DNA from 3 places in the Paenibacillus sp. FSL L8-0435 genome. Region 1 is predicted to be linked to each of the others. Evidence: predicted binding sites of a transcription regulator. Region 1 holds the regulator's gene; each other region holds the start of a gene.
The links. Region 1 encodes Rex, which represses fermentation and respiration genes when NADH is low (regulators of the CRP and FNR family bind a similar motif). Its sites were predicted from a motif close to TTGTGAAATATTTCACAA; they were not measured.
Positions count from the first base shown of each region.

Region 2: pflB (formate C-acetyltransferase) is a predicted target of Rex. The motif match lies at 4,130-4,147, and genes of this name have one in related genera.
Region 3: NST33_RS14900 (cytochrome ubiquinol oxidase subunit I) is a predicted target of Rex. The motif match lies at 5,096-5,113, and genes of this name have one in related genera.

Region 1 is NZ_CP150185.1:4,454,413-4,460,648, forward strand. Features, by position in the region: gene NST33_RS19715 (AAA family ATPase) at 1-828, opposite strand, end outside; gene NST33_RS19720 (hypothetical protein) at 821-1,348, opposite strand; gene NST33_RS19725 (DUF5590 domain-containing protein) at 1,650-2,180, opposite strand; gene NST33_RS19730 (amidohydrolase) at 2,218-3,525, opposite strand; gene NST33_RS19735 (redox-sensing transcriptional repressor Rex) at 3,512-4,165, opposite strand; gene dinG (ATP-dependent DNA helicase DinG) at 4,384-6,236, opposite strand, start outside.
Region 2 is NZ_CP150185.1:4,633,768-4,640,003, forward strand. Features, by position in the region: gene NST33_RS20635 (extracellular solute-binding protein) at 1-535, opposite strand, end outside; gene pflA (pyruvate formate-lyase-activating protein) at 947-1,699, opposite strand; gene pflB (formate C-acetyltransferase) at 1,789-4,047, opposite strand; gene adhE (bifunctional acetaldehyde-CoA/alcohol dehydrogenase) at 4,985-6,236, opposite strand, start outside.
Region 3 is NZ_CP150185.1:3,421,360-3,427,595, reverse strand. Features, by position in the region: gene cydC (thiol reductant ABC exporter subunit CydC) at 1-803, opposite strand, end outside; gene cydD (thiol reductant ABC exporter subunit CydD) at 800-2,626, opposite strand; gene NST33_RS14905 (cytochrome d ubiquinol oxidase subunit II) at 2,641-3,654, opposite strand; gene NST33_RS14900 (cytochrome ubiquinol oxidase subunit I) at 3,654-5,018, opposite strand; gene NST33_RS14895 (MFS transporter) at 5,417-6,236, opposite strand, start outside.

The DNA.
Region 1 (6,236 bases):
TTCTTCCGCTGTTTTCTCCAGATTAACTTCCTTCAACAGAGGTTTGTTCACCGCATGCAGTTCCAGAATATGCTTTCTGCCCTTTTTGTCAGGCAAGTCCACTTGAATGTGACGGTCAAAACGTCCCGGTCGCGTTAGGGCGCTATCCAGCATCTCTTTACGGTTCGTTGCAGCGATAACCAGAATTCTTGGCGTATCGGAAGAATAGATTCCATCCATTTCCGTCAGGAGCTGATTCAGAGTCTGATCATATTCACGCTGTTGACCACCCTCACGTTTCCCCCCGATGACATCGATTTCATCGATAAAGATAATAGCGTTTTCCTTATTTTCCTTGGTGGCACGGGTTCTCGCGTCCTTGAACAAATCCCGAATTCTGCTGGCACCCACACCAACATACATTTCCACGAATTCACTACCCGATGCTGCTACAAAAATAGAATCGGTGTAATGTGCAGCAGCCTTCGCCATCAACGTTTTCCCTGTCCCTGGAGGGCCCGTCAGCAAGATCCCTTTTAACGGGCGAATCCCGAACTTCCGGATTTCTTCATGTTTGATCAGAAAGTCAAGCGCTTCACGCAATTCCTGCTTGGCACTGTCCTGTCCGCCAATTTCTTCAAAAGTAAGCTTGGAAGGTCCTTTTTTCTTACGTTTACGTTCCTGTGCAGCGCCTACTGTAATCCCGCCACGCATTTGCATCATGAACAGCAGACCACCGACAACCGCCGCCGCAATAAGAATCGGAACAATATTAACACCAGTAAACGCAAGGAAAATAATCAACACAGGAAAAAATCCGATGGCAACTTCTTTTGTCCATTTAGGCATTAGGCCACACTCCTATCTGACCGGGCACACGCGGCAGAATTATAAACTTGCTAGCATCTCCGTCACTGAGACTGACATATACATTGTTGTCATCCATAGCTGTATTCACTTTAATCCCGTTCGTCGCCATCTTCGACAACGTTGGTGTAATTTCGGTGTACTGCTTGTTCTCCATCGCCTGGGCTACGGTAAACATGGCATCACCCCACCAGTTCTCAAGCGCCTCGTTGGAATGATCCACAACATCCAGCTTTAACGAGCGTGAACCAATCACCGTCTGTCCTTCTTTGTGAATATATTGTACCAGTCTGCCCAAATCAACATCAGGTTGCAGATCCAGTTTCAATTGTACGTCATTGCGGTTAATAGTTAATTGAACGTCATTGACTCCATCGTACTGGGTAACCATCTTTTCAATCGGATTCTGCACGGCCACCTGACGATATACAAACCAACCTCCAAACAACACAACGGCTGAAATGACGGCAGTTAAAGCAATAGGCAATACTTTTAGCTTCAAGTGAATTACCCCTCCCAGATTTTGGCCTAACCTACTGGCTTATTGGTATATACGAATATGTGCACATTGACTCCTGCGATAATTTCGACAGGTTTATTTGTTTTGAATGTAACTTTGAGTACATATCTGAGTATATCACATCGTATATACAATTTCGAAGGCGAAAATATGAATAAATTATTAATTTTAACTATTTAAATCAAAAATGTTTACAGACAACACAAAGAACCGGTTCAGTCGGATATCCGTCTGCCGGTTCTTTCATTTCTTTAAATTCTCTAGTTATGTCACTCTATTTGTTCTAGCTGTTCGGGAGGGTGTAGACCAGGTCCACCTGTTCTCCGTTGCTAAAACGATAAAAGCGATAGTGGTTATGCGTACCGTCTTTATAATACACTTGCCACACATATATTCCATTCACAACTCCGGGCATGATTCGCTTAATCTCACCGGCAGGAACTTCAGAACTGAAGCGATTGCGGATCTGCGCTTCGGACATGCCATTCTGCAGCAGCTCACTGTGTACAGCGTTTGCACCCTTAGCCGGTTGATTGTTTGCATCGAATTTAACCCAGACCATAACATCCTGGTTATCCTTATTTTTGCCGATCAGGGTCCAGTAGATATTGTCAGAGCCTTCTTTGTCTCCCCAGATGTACTTGCGCAATTCATCATAGGATGTAATGCCCAGTTGCTTCTGTGCTGCCTCTATAGCGAGCGCTTCTTCCTTGCGCTGGTCCTGCGTGACATAGACGTAATAACGCTGAAGTCCAAACAGAATCAGAACCAGTGCAAGTAGCGAAATCCATATCCACTTCTTTTTTTTCTTCAAAAGCCGAACTTCCTTTCCCTATGATGCTGTCCTGCAATTAACGAGCAAGCAGACCATCAAATGCCAATTGAGACTCACGCAAAATACGTTCTTCATCCAGCGTCAGACATTCGCCATGTTTCACCACTTGTTTTCCATCCACCCATACGTGCTCAACATCTTTGGCAGAAGCCGAGTAGATCGTATGTGAGATCAGGTCTGTATGTGGATAGAAATGTGCCTGTTCAATATCAAGGGCGATAAAATCAGCCTTCATGCCGACCTGAAGCGCTCCGGTATTGTTCAAGAAGATGGATTTGGCACCATATAACGTTCCGAGTAGTAACGCTTCGCCTGCCGGTACTGCCGTCGGGTCACCAGATACACCTTTGTGGATCAATGCAGCCAGTCTCATTTCCTCGAACATATCCAGGTTGTTGTTGCTTGCTGGTCCGTCTGTTCCGAGTGACACGGTAACTCCTGCTTTCAGCATCGCAGGTACCCGCGCAACACCGGAAGCGAGTTTCAGGTTACTTCCCGGGTTATGGGATACAGCCACATCATGACGGGCCAGAATCTCAATCTCTTCATCATTCAGATGCACCGCATGTGCAACCAGGGATGGACGGGAGAAAAATCCCAGTTTCTCTAGATGTGCCACAGGACGCAGTCCATAATCAGCCACGTTCTGCTCCACCTCACGAAGCGTTTCAGACATATGTGTATGGAGAGGAAGGTTTAGGTCATTCGCGACCTGTACAAGCTTCTCTATGTAGTCAGGAGGGCATGTATATGGGGCATGTGGCGAGATTACGGTTGTAATACGACCATCTGCCTGTCCATTCCACTCACGTGCAAACGCTGCCGACTCCTCCAGCTTCCGCAATTGCTCTTCTTTCGAGCACAGCCCGATTACACCACGTGCCAGTGCTGCTCTAACGCCGGATTGCTCCACAACTTTGGCCACTTGATCCATGTGATCATACATGTCCAGGAAAGCTGTAGTTCCGCCTTTCAACATTTCAAGCACCGATAGCGAGGTTCCCCAATATACATCTTCTGAAGTCATTTTCGCTTCCATCGGCCACATTTTTTCCTGCAACCATACTTGCAATGCAAGATCGTCTCCGTGCCCTCTGAGCAACGACATCGCTGCATGACCATGCGTATTGATCAGACCCGGCAGGAAGAACAGTCCTTTTCCATCTACCTTGGTACTATTTTTGTCTTCATCCGGCAATGTCTCACCAATATGCACAATCTTGTCATTCTCAACAACCATGTATCCTTGGACCACGTTCCATGTTGTGCCGCCTTCATTAACGGCAAATTTGCCGTTGTGGATTACCCATCTATTTGTTGTCATCTTCCTCGTCGTCCTTTCCAGTCTCCAAGTAATAGGCCAAACTAAGCAGATCCGTTGTAAAGTCAGCATGGTGAATGCGGATATGCGGCGGTGTTTTTAGAATTGTTGGTGCAAAATTAAGGATCGCTTCGATTCCGGATTCAATAAGCTGATCGGCTACATTTTGGGCTTCCGTATCCGGAACCGTGATAATTCCGATGCGGATGTTATCCGTTTTAACCGCTTCCGTCAATTCATCCATTGGTTTTACCGTCAAACTGTTGATTTGACTACCAATCTTCGGTCCATATGCATCAAATACAGCAACAATCTTCATGTTGTCTTTCAGATATGCGTTGTAGTTGGACAAGGCTTGACCTAGATTACCCGCGCCTACCAGAGCTACATTAATTTGCTGATCGATCTTGAGAATGTGACGAATTTTCTCGATCAGATAGGATACATCATACCCGATCCCTTTACGACCAAAATCACCGAAGTAAGCCAGGTCTTTACGAATTTGGGCCGGATTCAGATCCAGCCTCTGTCCAAGCTCTTGAGAAGAAACAGTAGCCACCTCACGCTGATGCAACTCGTTCAAATAACGCAAGTATACAGGCAGACGTCGTACCACCGCTTCCGAAATTTTATCCGATTTCATTCTTGCTCCCCCTTACCAAGGCCACGATAAAATAATAGATGAAAAGATGAGCATTCTGTATAAACTCAAAGATAAACGTGACATTTTATACAGAATGCTCCTTGTAATTTAGGTTATAAGTTCTTACGTGCAACTGCTTTAATCGGATACGGAAATATCTAATAAAGTTTAACGCCAAACAATAGTGTCATGCAATGATGTAACGAACAAAACAACCATTATTTTTGTTCATTAGCAGGTTTTTCCAACCACTCGGTAATTCGTGGAACCATCTGCTCCGTGAGCATGTGTTCCATTTTGGGACCAGGTAATGAATATAAAAAGAATTTACCATAGTACGCTTCAATCACCCGTGTATCATAAACAATGACAATTCCTCTGTCCTTCGCTGTACGCACCAACCGGCCAAATCCCTGTTTGAAACGAATGACCGCTTGCGGCACGGACAGTTTCATGAACGGATTTTTCTTCTGTTCCTGAAGCAGCTCACTCTTGGCTTCCACCAACGGATGATTCGGTGGCTGGAAAGGCAGTCGAACAATAGCGAGACAGGTTAGGGCCTCTCCCGGGATATCTACACCCTCCCAGAAGCTGCTTGTGCCCAAAAGTACCGTTGCTTTGGCATCTTGGAACCTGCGAGTCAATTTGGAACGACTTCCACTGTCAACGCCTTGCCCAAGCAACGAGATGTCGTTACCAGACAGTGCCTCCTTCAGCGGATCATAGACCTGTCGCAGCATCTTGTATGAAGTAAACAGAACCATCATGCGTCCACGCGTAGCAATTGCCGTCTCTGCGAGTGATTGCACCAGCATATTAACAAAGTGCGCATCACCCACACTTCCCTTCACACTCGGGAAATCACGCGGAATCACCAGAAGTGCCTGATCGCGATAGTTGAAAGGTGATGGCAGCATCGACGTTAACAGCCGATTATTCTCGGAAGCTTCCTGCAAGCCAAGCTGTTCAATCATGAACTGGAATGACTTATCCACAGAGAGCGTAGCCGATGTAAGCACAACACTTTTCTTTTTGTCAAAAAACAAATCCTTAAGCTGTGCACTGACATCTACAGGTACGGCATACAGCTGGAGAGATTTACTGCGGAACTGGCCGCTAGCTTCCATCCAGTATACCGTTTTGGCATCATCCATGCGCATGAAGAAACGAAGATTCTCCTTCAATGTGGTCAGATCTTTCAACAATCCTGTAATGTCCGTGATCAGACTATCCGATTGATAATCATCCTGATCCTCTTTCACCTCAAGCAGCAATTTGTCCCCTTTGCGAACCAAATCACCCAGAGTCACATAGATCTGGTTCTCCAGATCCTGCAGCTCCTCCCATTTTGCCGGTTTCTGAGATGCTTTCAGACGCAGTGAAAATTGCCCCGTCTCTCCCGGTGAAGCATCACTTCGTTCAGGCAACAGACCGAACAAGGCATCGCTCATACGATCCCACAGTTCCTTGACCTCAACAGCCAGCGGGAACATCTGATCCACCATGGAGCCCCATTGCACTGAATTTTCATGCCCGGATAACTGGGAACGAAGCATAGGCAGCTGACCATTACGACTGTCTTTAAATAGGCGGGTCAGTGTATGAACCAAGGTGAAATATTTCATATGCATTCCAAGATGTTTACCAGCGACATCCTCCAGATGATGTGCCTCATCGATCACAAGACTCTCATAGGCTGGCAGCAGCTGATGCGCGGCTTTCACATCCGTAAATAATTTGGAGTGATTGGTGATTACGATATCAGACAACCCTGCTTCATGTTTGGCACGATGGTAGAAACATTTGCGGAACCATGGACAGGATCTTCCCAGACATGATTCGGATTCACTCTGTACGGTCTCCCAGAAGTCCCCTCCGCGTCCGCTAAGGTTAAGCTCCTCATCATCTCCGGTTTCGGTCTGCGTAAGCCAGACAATCATCTGAGCTGCTGTGAAATAATCCTCTTTAGGTGTGGCGAATTCACGTTTATTGATTTTGTGTTCAAATTTGCGCAGGCACAGGTAATGTCCACGCCCTTTGAAGACAGCAGCTTTAAACGGGAACGGAACCA
Region 2 (6,236 bases), 180 kb from region 1:
ATCCTTTTTGTTCAAAGTACTCTTTATTGTAGAAAAAACCTTCGCCCGAACCGCCAATCGGCAATCCATATACCTGGCCTTCATACGTAAATGGTTCAAGGGATGTGAACTGGTCTTGAATGCCCAGCTCTTGCAGGATCGGAGTCAGATCAAGCAGCATACCTTCTTTGGCATAAACTTTGGAATCCGGGCTGCCAAACAGTTCAAATATATCCGGCGGGTTGCCTGCCGCCATCTCTCCACGAAGCTTCTCCTTCCGATTCACATCGGATTCGACACCATCCAGCGTAAAAGTCAGGTTGGGTATTTCACCTTCAACTTTGTCCACAACATCCTGCAGGATGGCCAGTCGTTTCTGTTTGTCAGCCCCTACTTGAGTGTGGCGGAGAAGCATCTCAATCGGTTCCTTACTTGTCTCCTCCATAGGTGTATTGCCTGCGCCTTGCTGTGGCTCGTTACTTGAGCTTGCACATCCCGCCAAAGTCCATGAAGTGATAAGCAATAATGAAAGCAGTAATGTCATTCTTTTTTTCATCTGGTTGACCCTCCTCAAGATATTGAGCTTTTGGCTTTACACTCTGATTATAAAAAGCCGGAGCTTACATCGTAAGGATGACAATTCATCAATGGAGGGATAAAATCCTTCACTGGACCAATAATCTTGCATTTACAATGGATAACAGCAAAAAACAGCCCCTGCGAAACATGTTCGCAAGGACTGCTTGGGTTGAAATATAAGTTGAACTTAAAAATAATTACACTTGCCACTCCGATGACAGAACAACCTTCCGATCGCTGTTATCCCCAGATTATTTTTAATTCACTTATACAAAGGTGAAAATCTGGGGATAAAGGCGAACGCTCCGCTTCTTCAGCTTATTTCTGTCCTCTTCGTTCTCGTGTAAAAAATTAGTTCAAATTATATAGATCCTGTATATAACTGTAGTTACTTACCTGAACAAGCCACGCCAGCCGTTTCCTGGCGACCTTGTTCGATCAGGCGATACGCCCGCTCCACTTCTTCTTCACTTGGTGAAGGAACTCCATCCAGTGGATATACTTTACCGAGCGCTTCCCATTTGTAGATCCCCATCTGATGGTATGGAAGAATTTCGAACTTTTCGACGCCATTCAATGTTCCAATAAACCGTCCGAGGTTAAGCAGATCCTCTTCCTCGTTATGAATGCCAGGCACATACACGTGACGTATCCACATTTTCCGACCTTGCTCCGATAACCACTTGGCCGTTTTCAACGTTCTCTCGTTGGATTTGCCTGTCAACTTGATGTGTTTCTCATCATCAATATGTTTGAGGTCCAGCAGTACCAGGTCTGTGTGATCCAACAGATCGTGAATCCGCTCCGGTTCGTTAAACCCATTGCTGTCCAGCGTCGTATGCAATCCCCAACGCCGCTTTACTTCCTTGAAGATTTCGGCTACAAAGTGAGCCTGTAACGTTGGTTCTCCGCCAGATATCGTGAGTCCGCCTCCAGAGCTGCGGTAGTAGGATAGATACGGCTCAATTTCAGCCAGTACCTCCTCTAGCGTCATTTCTTTTCCACCATCCAGCGCCCATGTATCAGGGTTGTGGCAATACTGACATTTGAGTAGACATCCTTGCATAAAAAGCACAAAGCGGATGCCTGGGCCGTCAACCGTCCCGAAAGTTTCGAGTGAATGAATATGTCCGTTAACCATGCTGCCTCTTCCTTTCTGTATCCGCATCCGCTGTGCGTTTAATATGATTTGGAATATCTTGCTCTAGCGGTCTTCTACTTGCAAATTAATTACATCGAGCCATGGAACGTACGGTTGATGACATCCAACTGTTGTTCACGAGTCAGTTTAATGAAGTTAACCGCATATCCGGATACCCGTATAGTCAATTGTGGATAGTTTTCCGGGTGATCCATCGCATCAATCAATTGCTGACGATCAAATACGTTAACGTTCAGGTGATGAGCGTTTTGACCGAAGTAACCATCCATCATCGCAGTCAGATTGGATTTACGTGTAGTCTCCTCTTTACCCAATGCTTTTGGCACGATGGAGAAGGTATTGGAAATCCCGTCAAGACTGTGTTCATAAGGCAATTTGGCTACAGAGCCAAGGGATGCCAGTGCACCTTTTTTGTCACGACCATGCATTGGGTTTGCGCCTGGAGCAAATGGTTCACCTGCTTTACGACCATCCGGTGTAGTCCCTGTTTTCTTACCGTATACCACGTTGGAAGTGATCGTCAGAACGGATTGTGTTGGAACTGCGTTACGGTAAGCTTTGTGTTTGCGAATCATGCCCATGAAGTTCTCGACCAGTTCAACAGCAATGCTGTCTACGCTGTCTTCATTGTTACCGTAACAAGGGAAGTCTCCTTCGATTTCGAAATCAACTGCGATGCCTTGTTCGTTACGAATTGGTTTTACTTTGGCATATTTGATTGCACTCAGTGAATCTGCTGTAACCGACAAACCAGCGATACCACAAGCCATCGTACGTACAATGTCACGGTCATGCAATGCCATCTCGATACGTTCATAGCTGTATTTATCGTGCATGTAGTGAATGACGTTGAGGGTGTTCATGTACAGCTTCGCCAGCCACTCCATCATTGGTTTGAAGCGTTTCATAACCTCATTGTAATCCAGTACTTTGCTAGTGATGGCAGGATACTCAGGTCCAACTTGTGCTCCGGATTTCTCGTCACGACCACCGTTGATCGCATACAGGAGAGCTTTAGCCAGGTTGGCACGAGCACCGAAGAATTGCATTTGTTTCCCGATCTTCATAGCCGACACACAGCATGCAATACCGTAATCGTCACCGTAGATCGGACGCATCAGATCATCATTTTCATACTGGATTGAGCTGGTTTCGATGGATACTTTGCTGCAATAATCTTTGAAAGCTTCTGGAAGTTTCGTTGACCAGAGAACAGTCAAGTTCGGTTCTGGTGCAGGACCCAAGTTGTGCAGTGTATGCAGGAAACGGAAGCTGTTTTTGGTTACGCGTGTTTCACCATTCACAGACATGCCACCGATGGACTCAGTCACCCATGTTGGATCTCCACTGAACAGTTCGTTGTAATCCGGTGTACGCAGGAATTTGACAATCCGCAGTTTCATTACAAAATGGTCAACCAATTCCTGAGCCTGTTCTTCGGACAGAATGCCTTCTTGCAGGTCACGTTCAATGTAGATATCCAGGAAAGAAGATACACGTCCCAGTGACATCGCAGCACCGTTTTGTTCTTTGATCGCAGCGAGATAACCGAAGTACAACCATTGGAATGCTTCTTTTGCTGTTGTCGCTGGCAAGGAAATATCGAACCCGTGCATATCGCCCAATTGTTTTAATTCTTGCAATGCACGAATCTGCTCAGACAATTCTTCCCGCAGACGAATCACATCTTCATCGATAACATCAACTTCGAGTGCATTCAGTTCACCTTTTTTGTTACGAATCAAGAAGTCTACCCCGTACAAAGCTACACGACGATAGTCACCGATAATCCGGCCACGGCCGTAAGCATCTGGCAGACCTGTAATAATCCCTGCTTTACGTGCTGCACGCATATCGGAAGTATAAGCATCGAATACACCTTGGTTGTGTGTTTTGCGAATGTTTGTAAATATATCAATGACGCCTTGAGGCAATTCGAAGCCATACGCTTCACATGCATCAATCATCATCCGGATTCCGCCTGTTGGTTGAATGGAACGTTTGAACGGAGCATCGGTCTGAACGCCGACAATCTGCTCTTTGGATTGATCCAGATAACCGGGTTGGTGAGAAACAATAGTCGCTGGTGTGTTTACATCAACGTCAAGGACACCGCCGTTATCCCGTTCTTTTTTGGTCAGATCAGATACGATATCCCACAATTCTTTGGTATTCTGGGTTGCACCTGCGAGAAATGCTTCGTCACCGTAATACGGAGACAAGTTGTGTGCCAGAAAATCATTCACATCTACGGATTTGGTCCATGTTCCTTTGGTAAAGTTTCTCCAGCCTGTTTGTTGTTTGACATCTTTTTCAATCACCGACATCGTAATCCCTCCACTAATTTGGATTTCTGGACACATAACATCTTGCTTCATTCGTAGCATTGTGTGCCCAGAGCCGCGATTAATGTGAATTGTTTCACATAAACCGGAACATGTTCTCTCTACTTGGGAACCGGAACCGCGGGATGAATGTTTTTCTTACATTTTCAGTATACGACTTGGGGCTTTCATCATCTGTGATTTTTGTCACAAAGTCAGTGAACTAACTCACTCCACCTGCGCTGTGTCCCATTGAAATTGAAACTTTACACAGGATCACTGCGTGGCAGAACAACCTTCCAATCGCTGTTATCCCCAGATTTTTTTGATTCCCTTTTGAAAAGGGAAAATCCGGGGATAAAGGCGAACGCTTCGCTTTTTCAGGTTATTTCTGCCCCTCCGTTGTCGTGTAAAGGGTTCGTTCAAACGGCCCCATCACGGGTTCCGTGTAACCTCTTTGAGAACCCCTTTGCTCCTCTACGCTCGGAGCAAACCAAATCTTAAAATACTCCTGAAAAACAGATGCTTTGCTCTGCTGTTTTTCTGCCCACTCCGTTATTGTGTGAACATCTGGCTCAAACAGCCACCTCACGGATTCCGTGTACCTCTATAGAACCTTTTACTCCTCTATGCTCGGAGCAAATTAAATCTTAGAATAAAACCTGAAAAACAGATGCTCGCTCTTCTGTTTTTCTGCCCTCTCGTTATTGTGTGAACATCTGGCTCAAACAGCCACGTCACGGATTCCGTGTAACCTCTCTAGAACCCTTTGCTCCTCTATGCTCGGAGCAAACCAAATCTTAGAATAACCCCTGAAAAACAGATGCTTTGCTCTTCTGTTTTTCTGCCCTCTCGTTATTGTGTGAAAGACGGCAATCGGGGCTCCCCATTTGGGGAACCCTGATCTTCTTGCCGTAAGGCACGCGTCGTTCTAAGTTTATTATTCAAACTTTCCGTAGAAAGCGTTGCGGTATACATCAGCCAGTTCAGTTACCAGCGGTAACTTCGGATTGGCGGTTGTACATTGGTCTTCGAAGGCACGGTCTGCCAGATAATCTACATGTGCTTCAAAGTCTTTGGCATCAAAGCCGATTTCCTGGAACGATTCTTCAATGCCTAATGTTTTGTTCAGGTTACGAATGGCGTTGATGAGACTGGTTACGCCTTCTTCTGTCGTACGAGCAGGCAATCCCAAGATGCGGGCGATTTCGGCATACCGCTCATCCGCTACAAAGTGCGAATATTTCGGGAATGATGCAAATTTGGTCGGTTTTTTCGCGTTGTAACGAATGACGTGTGGCATCAGAATCGCATTGGTGCGTCCGTGTGCGGTGTGATACTGACCGCCCCATTTGTGCGCCAAGCTGTGGTTAATGCCCAGGAATGCGTTGGCAAACGCCATACCTGCAATCGTGGAAGCATTATGCATTTTCTCACGTGCCAGTTTATCTCCTTGCAGTGCCGATTGCTCCAGGTATTGGAACACCAGTTGAATGGCTTTGATCGCAAGTCCGTCCGTGTAATCATTTGCCATAACAGATACATAAGCTTCAATCGCATGCGTCAGTACGTCCATACCTGTATCGGCAACAGCTGTTTTAGGCAGGGAGTATACAAACTCCGGATCAACAATTGCTACGTCTGGTGTCAGCTCATAGTCGGCCAATGGATATTTGGTGTTACCTTGATTTTTGTCTGTGATAACAGCGAACGAGGTCACTTCAGAACCTGTACCGGATGTGGTTGGAATCGCTACAAATTTCGCTTTTACGCCGAGACGTGGATATTTGTAGATCCGTTTGCGGATATCCATGAATTTTTGTTTCAGGTCGTTGAAGTCCGTGTCTGGGTATTCATAGAACAACCACATGGCTTTGGCAGCATCCATCGGTGATCCACCGCCGAGTGCGATAATGCAGTCTGGTTGGAAGCGGCGCATCATTTCGGTTCCGCGGTCTACCGTTGTTGTGGATGGATCTGGCTCAACATCGGAGAATACTTCGATCGCTACTGGCATTTGGCGTTGACGCAGATAGTGTTCTACCTTTTCAACATATCCAAGCTTCACCATCATGGCATCCGTAATAATCGCTACACGTGTGATGTCAGGCATTTTGGCAAGATACTGCGTTGCCCCTTTTTCGAAATAGACTTTGTTCGGCACTTTGAACCATTGCATATTCACGGTACGG
Region 3 (6,236 bases), 1.0 Mb from region 1:
TTCACAATTAAGAAGGCACTGAGTGCTAGCACACCCCATGTAACGAGATACGTCACAAAAACGTGCATGGATTGCCCACGCAGCAGGTGCGAAGCGGCTTGTTTCTGTTCTGTTGCCAATGCAGCGGAAGCCTGCTGAAGCTGCTGCTCACGCTGTTCCAATTGGCCGTATACTTTCAGATCCCTGAAACCATACAACACTTCGGTTACTTCCGTGGACAGCAAAGCCCTTTGCTGGCGGACACGTCCGTGTATTTTTCGCTGACCTAACAAGACAATACCTGGTACAACAAATGCCGTAATCAACATACCTAGTACTAACAAACACGCAATCCAGATCGAAAAGGCCGAAGTGAACAGCATGGTAGCCAAAAACACCATAACGACCATGATGGGTGGATACGCGACCCGCAAAAAGTAATTTTGCAAACTTTCCACATCACCCACGATCCGCGCAAGCAGATCCCCGCTTCGGTTTTTGTTCAATATACCTGGCGTTACCGGGATCAGTTTGGCAAAAAAGGACGTCCGCAAACGGCTCAGCATGGAGAATGTCGCCCTGTGCGAATACAAGCGTTCCCCGTAGCGACTTGCCGCTCGAAGGAAACCAAGTAGTTTGACCATGGAGGTGAGTACAATTAAGGTGTACAGCGGTGGCGCAAATACTGTTTGAGATATCATATAACCACTTGCGGAAAAGAGAGCTACCCCTGCTATGCCGGCGATAAATCCGCCCAATATCGAAAGCAAGATATCCTTGCGCTCCTGAATCATCGCTTTTGACAGAATCGTCAGCTCATTCATGCTAACCCTCCTTTCCGTTGTACATCCACCATCTCCGCATATTGAGGCAGGCGCGCCAGAAGCGCTTCATGATGTCCTGAATCCACCAACACCCCATTGTCCATAAACAAAATGTTGTCTGCATGTTGAATCGTATATAAACGGTGTGCCACCGTAATCATCGTTGCCGTTTTGGCTAATGCCGCAATGGATTGTTGCATTACCCGCTCGGTGTGCAAATCCAATCCTACGGTGGGTTCATCGAACAAAATGACAGCTGGTCGCTTCAGAAAAGCACGTGCCAAAGCAAGTCTTTGCTTTTCCCCGCCAGACAGCCCCCGGCCACCTTCACCAACAAACGTATCCAAGCCCTGCTCCAATTGTGCGACAACACCAGCAAGCCCTGCTTCCTCTGCCGCCTGCTCTATTTCAGCTCTGGAGACGTTCCGACCTGCGCCAATCGCGATATTTTCGGAAAATGTACCTGCAAAAATATACGGATGCTGTGTAATATAGCTAACACGTTCAAACCATGCAGCCTCATCATGTTGTGAAATCTCGCTTCCGTTAACCAGAACCGCTCCCGAATCTGGTTTCAGTAAACCGGCAATGAGATGAAGCAGCGTGGTTTTACCGGAGCCACTTTTGCCTACAATAGCGATCTGTTCTCCCGGTCCAATCAAGATCTGTCCTGTCTCAAGTCCAAAGGAATCAGGTGTGTACTGGAATCGGACATCGTTCAGTTCAATGGTTGGTGGCATTGTTATGAACTCGGCGCGAGGGGCGTGTACCCCAGTCTGCTGCACGATCTGACCATTAGTATCACTGGTATGTGTGGCCTTCTCAACATTCTCAGGCTTCGTTTGTGTGCTCTTGACACTAGTTTCCTCAAGCATTTGTTCCACCTTACGAATGGCCCCCATACTGGTTCGACCGCTGTGAAAAGCCGTTCCCGTATTCTTCAACAGACTGTAAAACTCGGGCACGAGTAACAACACAAGAAAGGCTGTGTGGAAGCTCATCGATTTGAACACAAGTAACTGAATAGCCAATTCAAGCGCAACAATACCAATGCTTAACATCACGATCGATTCCAGTATAAACGTATTTGTAAATGCAATCTTCAAAATGCCCATGGTGGCATCACGATACCCCAGACTGCTGCGTTCAATCTCCTGCTGCTGACGTTTAGCCCGTCCGAATATTTTCAACGTAACCAGCCCTTGAAGCGAATCCAGAAACGTACCGGAAAACTCGGCAAGTTGCGCATATTTTTCTTCTGATTTGTTCTTTGTCTGGAGCCCAACCAAAATCATGAACAGCGGGATAAACGGTGCCGTGAATAGCATAATCCAGCCTGTGTTGGCGTGCTGCGTAAACGTAACAACCAGAATCAGAATCGGGATCATCGCGGCTTCCATCATTCGAGGCATATATTGACTGAAATAACTGTCAGCCTCATCCACAGCATCCAAAGCAACACTGACCTTTCCTCCCGTCTGTCCACTCAGGGTTGAAGGCATGGAAGCGCGGGTCAGGTTCTGCAACACAGATGCTCGCATATTCGTCTTGGCGCGTGCTGCCATATGCAAGCCCACTTTCCCATTACCATACGACAACAGTGAGCGTACAGCCATGACAGCCAGCAATAGGCCAAGCAACAGCATCACGGATGAAAAGGAAGCTTTCTCTACAAAGATTCGCTGGACTGCTTCAGCTACCAAGGTGGCCTGGCTTACAATAGCTACACCAAGGGCCAGCGAAATGATCGCAAGGAGAAGTCTGTTTTTTCGTTGTAAAGACATTTGCTGCGAGATCAGATTGGATTTGCCTCTCCTTTTCATTGAACGCTCCTCCTTTATTTTTTCCCTTTCACATAATCCGCATCAAACAGGAACAGTTTGAAGACCAGGATTAGAGAAGGAATTAACAGGCACAGACCACCGATAAACACAACGACGAGTGCAAAGCCCATTGCAGGTGGTGTGGCGCTGCTCTGAATGGTGATGAATGGATCAAGAATGTAAGGATATTGCCCAATCCCGTAAGCAAAAAAGGCTGTGAGAAATTGCAGCATGATGCATATAAAAGCTAAACCGTAACGGCGTCCGTTATATAACAGCCACATGGCAATCATGAAAAACGCAACGGAAAGCGCCAGTAGCCACCATAGATCCATCATATTTTGAAAATGACGCTCATTGTGTTGACCCAAATATATAAATGCAGTCAGCGCGAGAATAATGGTCGGTGTGCTCCAGAACAAAGCATAGTTACGCATTAGCTTCAATGCCGAATGATCCTCTGCCCGAGAAGCATAAAATGTTAGAAATGACCCGCTAATGAACAATACGGATACGATTGCCAGTCCAACGATGCTCCATGATAACGGATTGGTAAATAACGCCCAGTAATCCAGGGAAACGGTATCTCCCTGCTTCAAAATAAAGCCACCTTCAGACAGGGTCAGTGCCACTGACAATGACGCTGGAATAAGTAGACCCGTAGCTCCATATAAGAACAAATACACGATACTTTTTTTAGAACCATAATTTTCGAAAGCATAGAATGAACCACGAATGGCAAGTAAAATGACGGCAATACTTCCCGGAACAAGCAGCGCGGAGCCATAATAGTAAGCAGTATCCGGAAAGAATCCAACGATGCCAATATAGAAAAAGACAAAAAATACATTGGTGATCTCCCAGACCGGTGATAGATAACGGGAGATCAGACGATTAATCAGGTGATCCTGCTTCGTCAGGCGTGCATAAAAGGCGAAGAAACCTGCTCCAAAATCAATGGAAGCTACAATAAGATAGCCGTACAAGAACAGCCAGAGTACCGAAATACCAATTAATTCATAACTCATTATGCCTGACCCCCTTTCTCGGCTGATTGATCATGCTTCTCCTTCAACCATTTCTCCATCTCGAGTTCAGCAGGATTATTATTGAACAACCGTCTCAGTACAACGACACACATAACGCCTAGCAGGATGTAGAGAAGCAAGAAGACGAAAAATAAAATTCTCACACTCGGTGAAGAAGTAGCGGCCTCTTCCACTCGCATATAACCTCGGATGATCCATGGCTGCCGCCCAATCTCTGCATAGAACCAACCCATCTCAACGGCCAGAAAAGCGAGCGGTGCACTGAGTGCAACCATACGAAGCATCCACTTGTTAAACTGATTACGTTTCTTCCAGAATACAAACAGGAAGTACAGACTTGAGATCGCAAGCAGAGCAAATCCGATTCCAGCCATTAGATCAAACAAATAATGCACAAGTAAAGGTGGATGCTCATCTGGTGGAAATTCGTTCAGCCCGGTTACCTCGGCATCAAAGTCTCCAAAGGCAAGGAAACTGAGCACCTTCGGCAAATGTAGTGCGCCTATAATTTCATGTTCAGCATTCAGCCATCCCAATAAAATCAAATCCGCTCCGCTTTCCGTCTCGAAATGCCACTCGGCAGCTGCGAGCTTCTCCGGCTGATGCTCAGCCAAAAACTTGGCAGATACATCTCCAGCTAAGGAATTTAATAAACTGAATACCAGTACAACGGCCATCATGAGATTCAAGCCTTTTTTGTGGTAGGCGGACACTCCCTTTCTCAGCATCGCAAAGGCTGCTATTCCTGCTAACAGGGCAGCTCCTGTCAGATAAGCCGAGCTTAATACATGGAACACTTTGGAGAACGTCGCCGTATTCAGCATCGCTTGCACGGGGTTCACTGCCATGAATTGGCCTGCTTCCATCACAAAGCCTTCAGGCTGGTTCATGAATCCGTTCACTGTAGTAATAAAAACAGCAGACATACCTGCCCCGGCGACAATTGGAATGGTCAGCAACCAGTGGATATACGGATTTTTGAACCGATCCCACGTGTACAGGTAAATGCCCAGGAAGATGGCTTCAAAAAAGAACGCGAATACTTCCATAAATAGTGGCAGTGCAATGACATTCCCGGCCAGTTTCATAAAATTCGGCCATACCAGAGCCAATTGCAGCGATATCGCTGTGCCTGTCACGACACCAACCGCGACAGAAATGACAAACCCTCGTGACCACCTCTTCGCCATAAGTATGTAATGGTGATCCTTCTTCCGAATGCCGATGAACTCTGCAATAGCGATCATCAGAGGCACACCGACACCAAGTGTTGCAAAAATAACGTGGAACCCGAGCGTCAAACCAGTCACCAGCCTGCTCCATAACACCGTATCAATAGCCATTCGTTATACTGCCTCCCTTCAAACTCTGTTCAATTTTGAAACAATCAATATCAGCTTCGGCCAAGCTCAATGCATAGTTGCGAAATATTTCACAAAGGTAGGTACGACGATATCTTGCCACACCTTTAATGCGTTTACTCCTGTTGGCTCCCGATTATAACAAGCGCTGGATGCCTATGAAAATCTGATATTGATGCACTTCAAGTACTGACCAAGCCTATTAATCAAAATTATTATATCTTTATTTTTACCTAATTCAATCAAAGACACGTCTTCTACCTTAAACGTTCAAGAAAGGATCAACTCTTTCTGACAACTTGGTGAAAAACAAAAAATACACCCAATGGAGCTATTGATTCATTGGGTGTAAACGTGCTATTGCACGGCAGATTCGCTATTTACTTGCTTACTTGCTCCGGACTCACCGGACCTGCCTCGCGACGTACGCTCATGATGATCAATGATGCAGCTAATACCGTAAGGATGATGCCAAGCATGTGAAATCCTGTCACATTAAATGTATCTCCCATAACAATTCCAATGAATAACGACGATAAGATGGTCCCCAGGTAGCGTGATGTATTAAAAATACCCGATGCGACTCCAATCATTTCTTTGGGTGTGCTTTTGAACAGTGCTGCTTGCATGCCAACCGCGTTTAGGCCGTTACTTATTCCAAATAAAGCTAAGGCAACAATGATTATGAAGATTGGAGAAGTTTCATTCATAACAACGATCAATATAGAGCCCAATGTCATTAAAGAAGCGGATAAGATCAGCGCTGGCCGTGATCCTGATCTGTCAATCCAGCGCCCTGCAATCGGAGCAATAATGACTGAACATAACCCCAAAGCTAGCATACTCATTCCTGTATGAACTTCATTGAGATGTCGTATCTGCTTCAAATACGTAGGAACTCCAAAAAATAGTGCGTAAAACAGGATATTTACCAGCATGTATTGCACATTCACCCAAGTCATCTCGGGATATGTGGCAAAGGTTCGCAGAGGGATGAAAGGCGTGTCTGCTTTTAATTCATGTCGAATGAACATAACGAGTGCGATTAACCCGATCGCTCCTGTCAGCAGATGCCATGTTGAAATATCTCCTGTGGAATTTACTGAAAGTAAACCGATGAGCAGAGTTACCAAGGCTACCGTAAACATCAGGATGCCTGGTGCGTCAATTAACGCAAGCCATTTCCGAATGGACATGTGA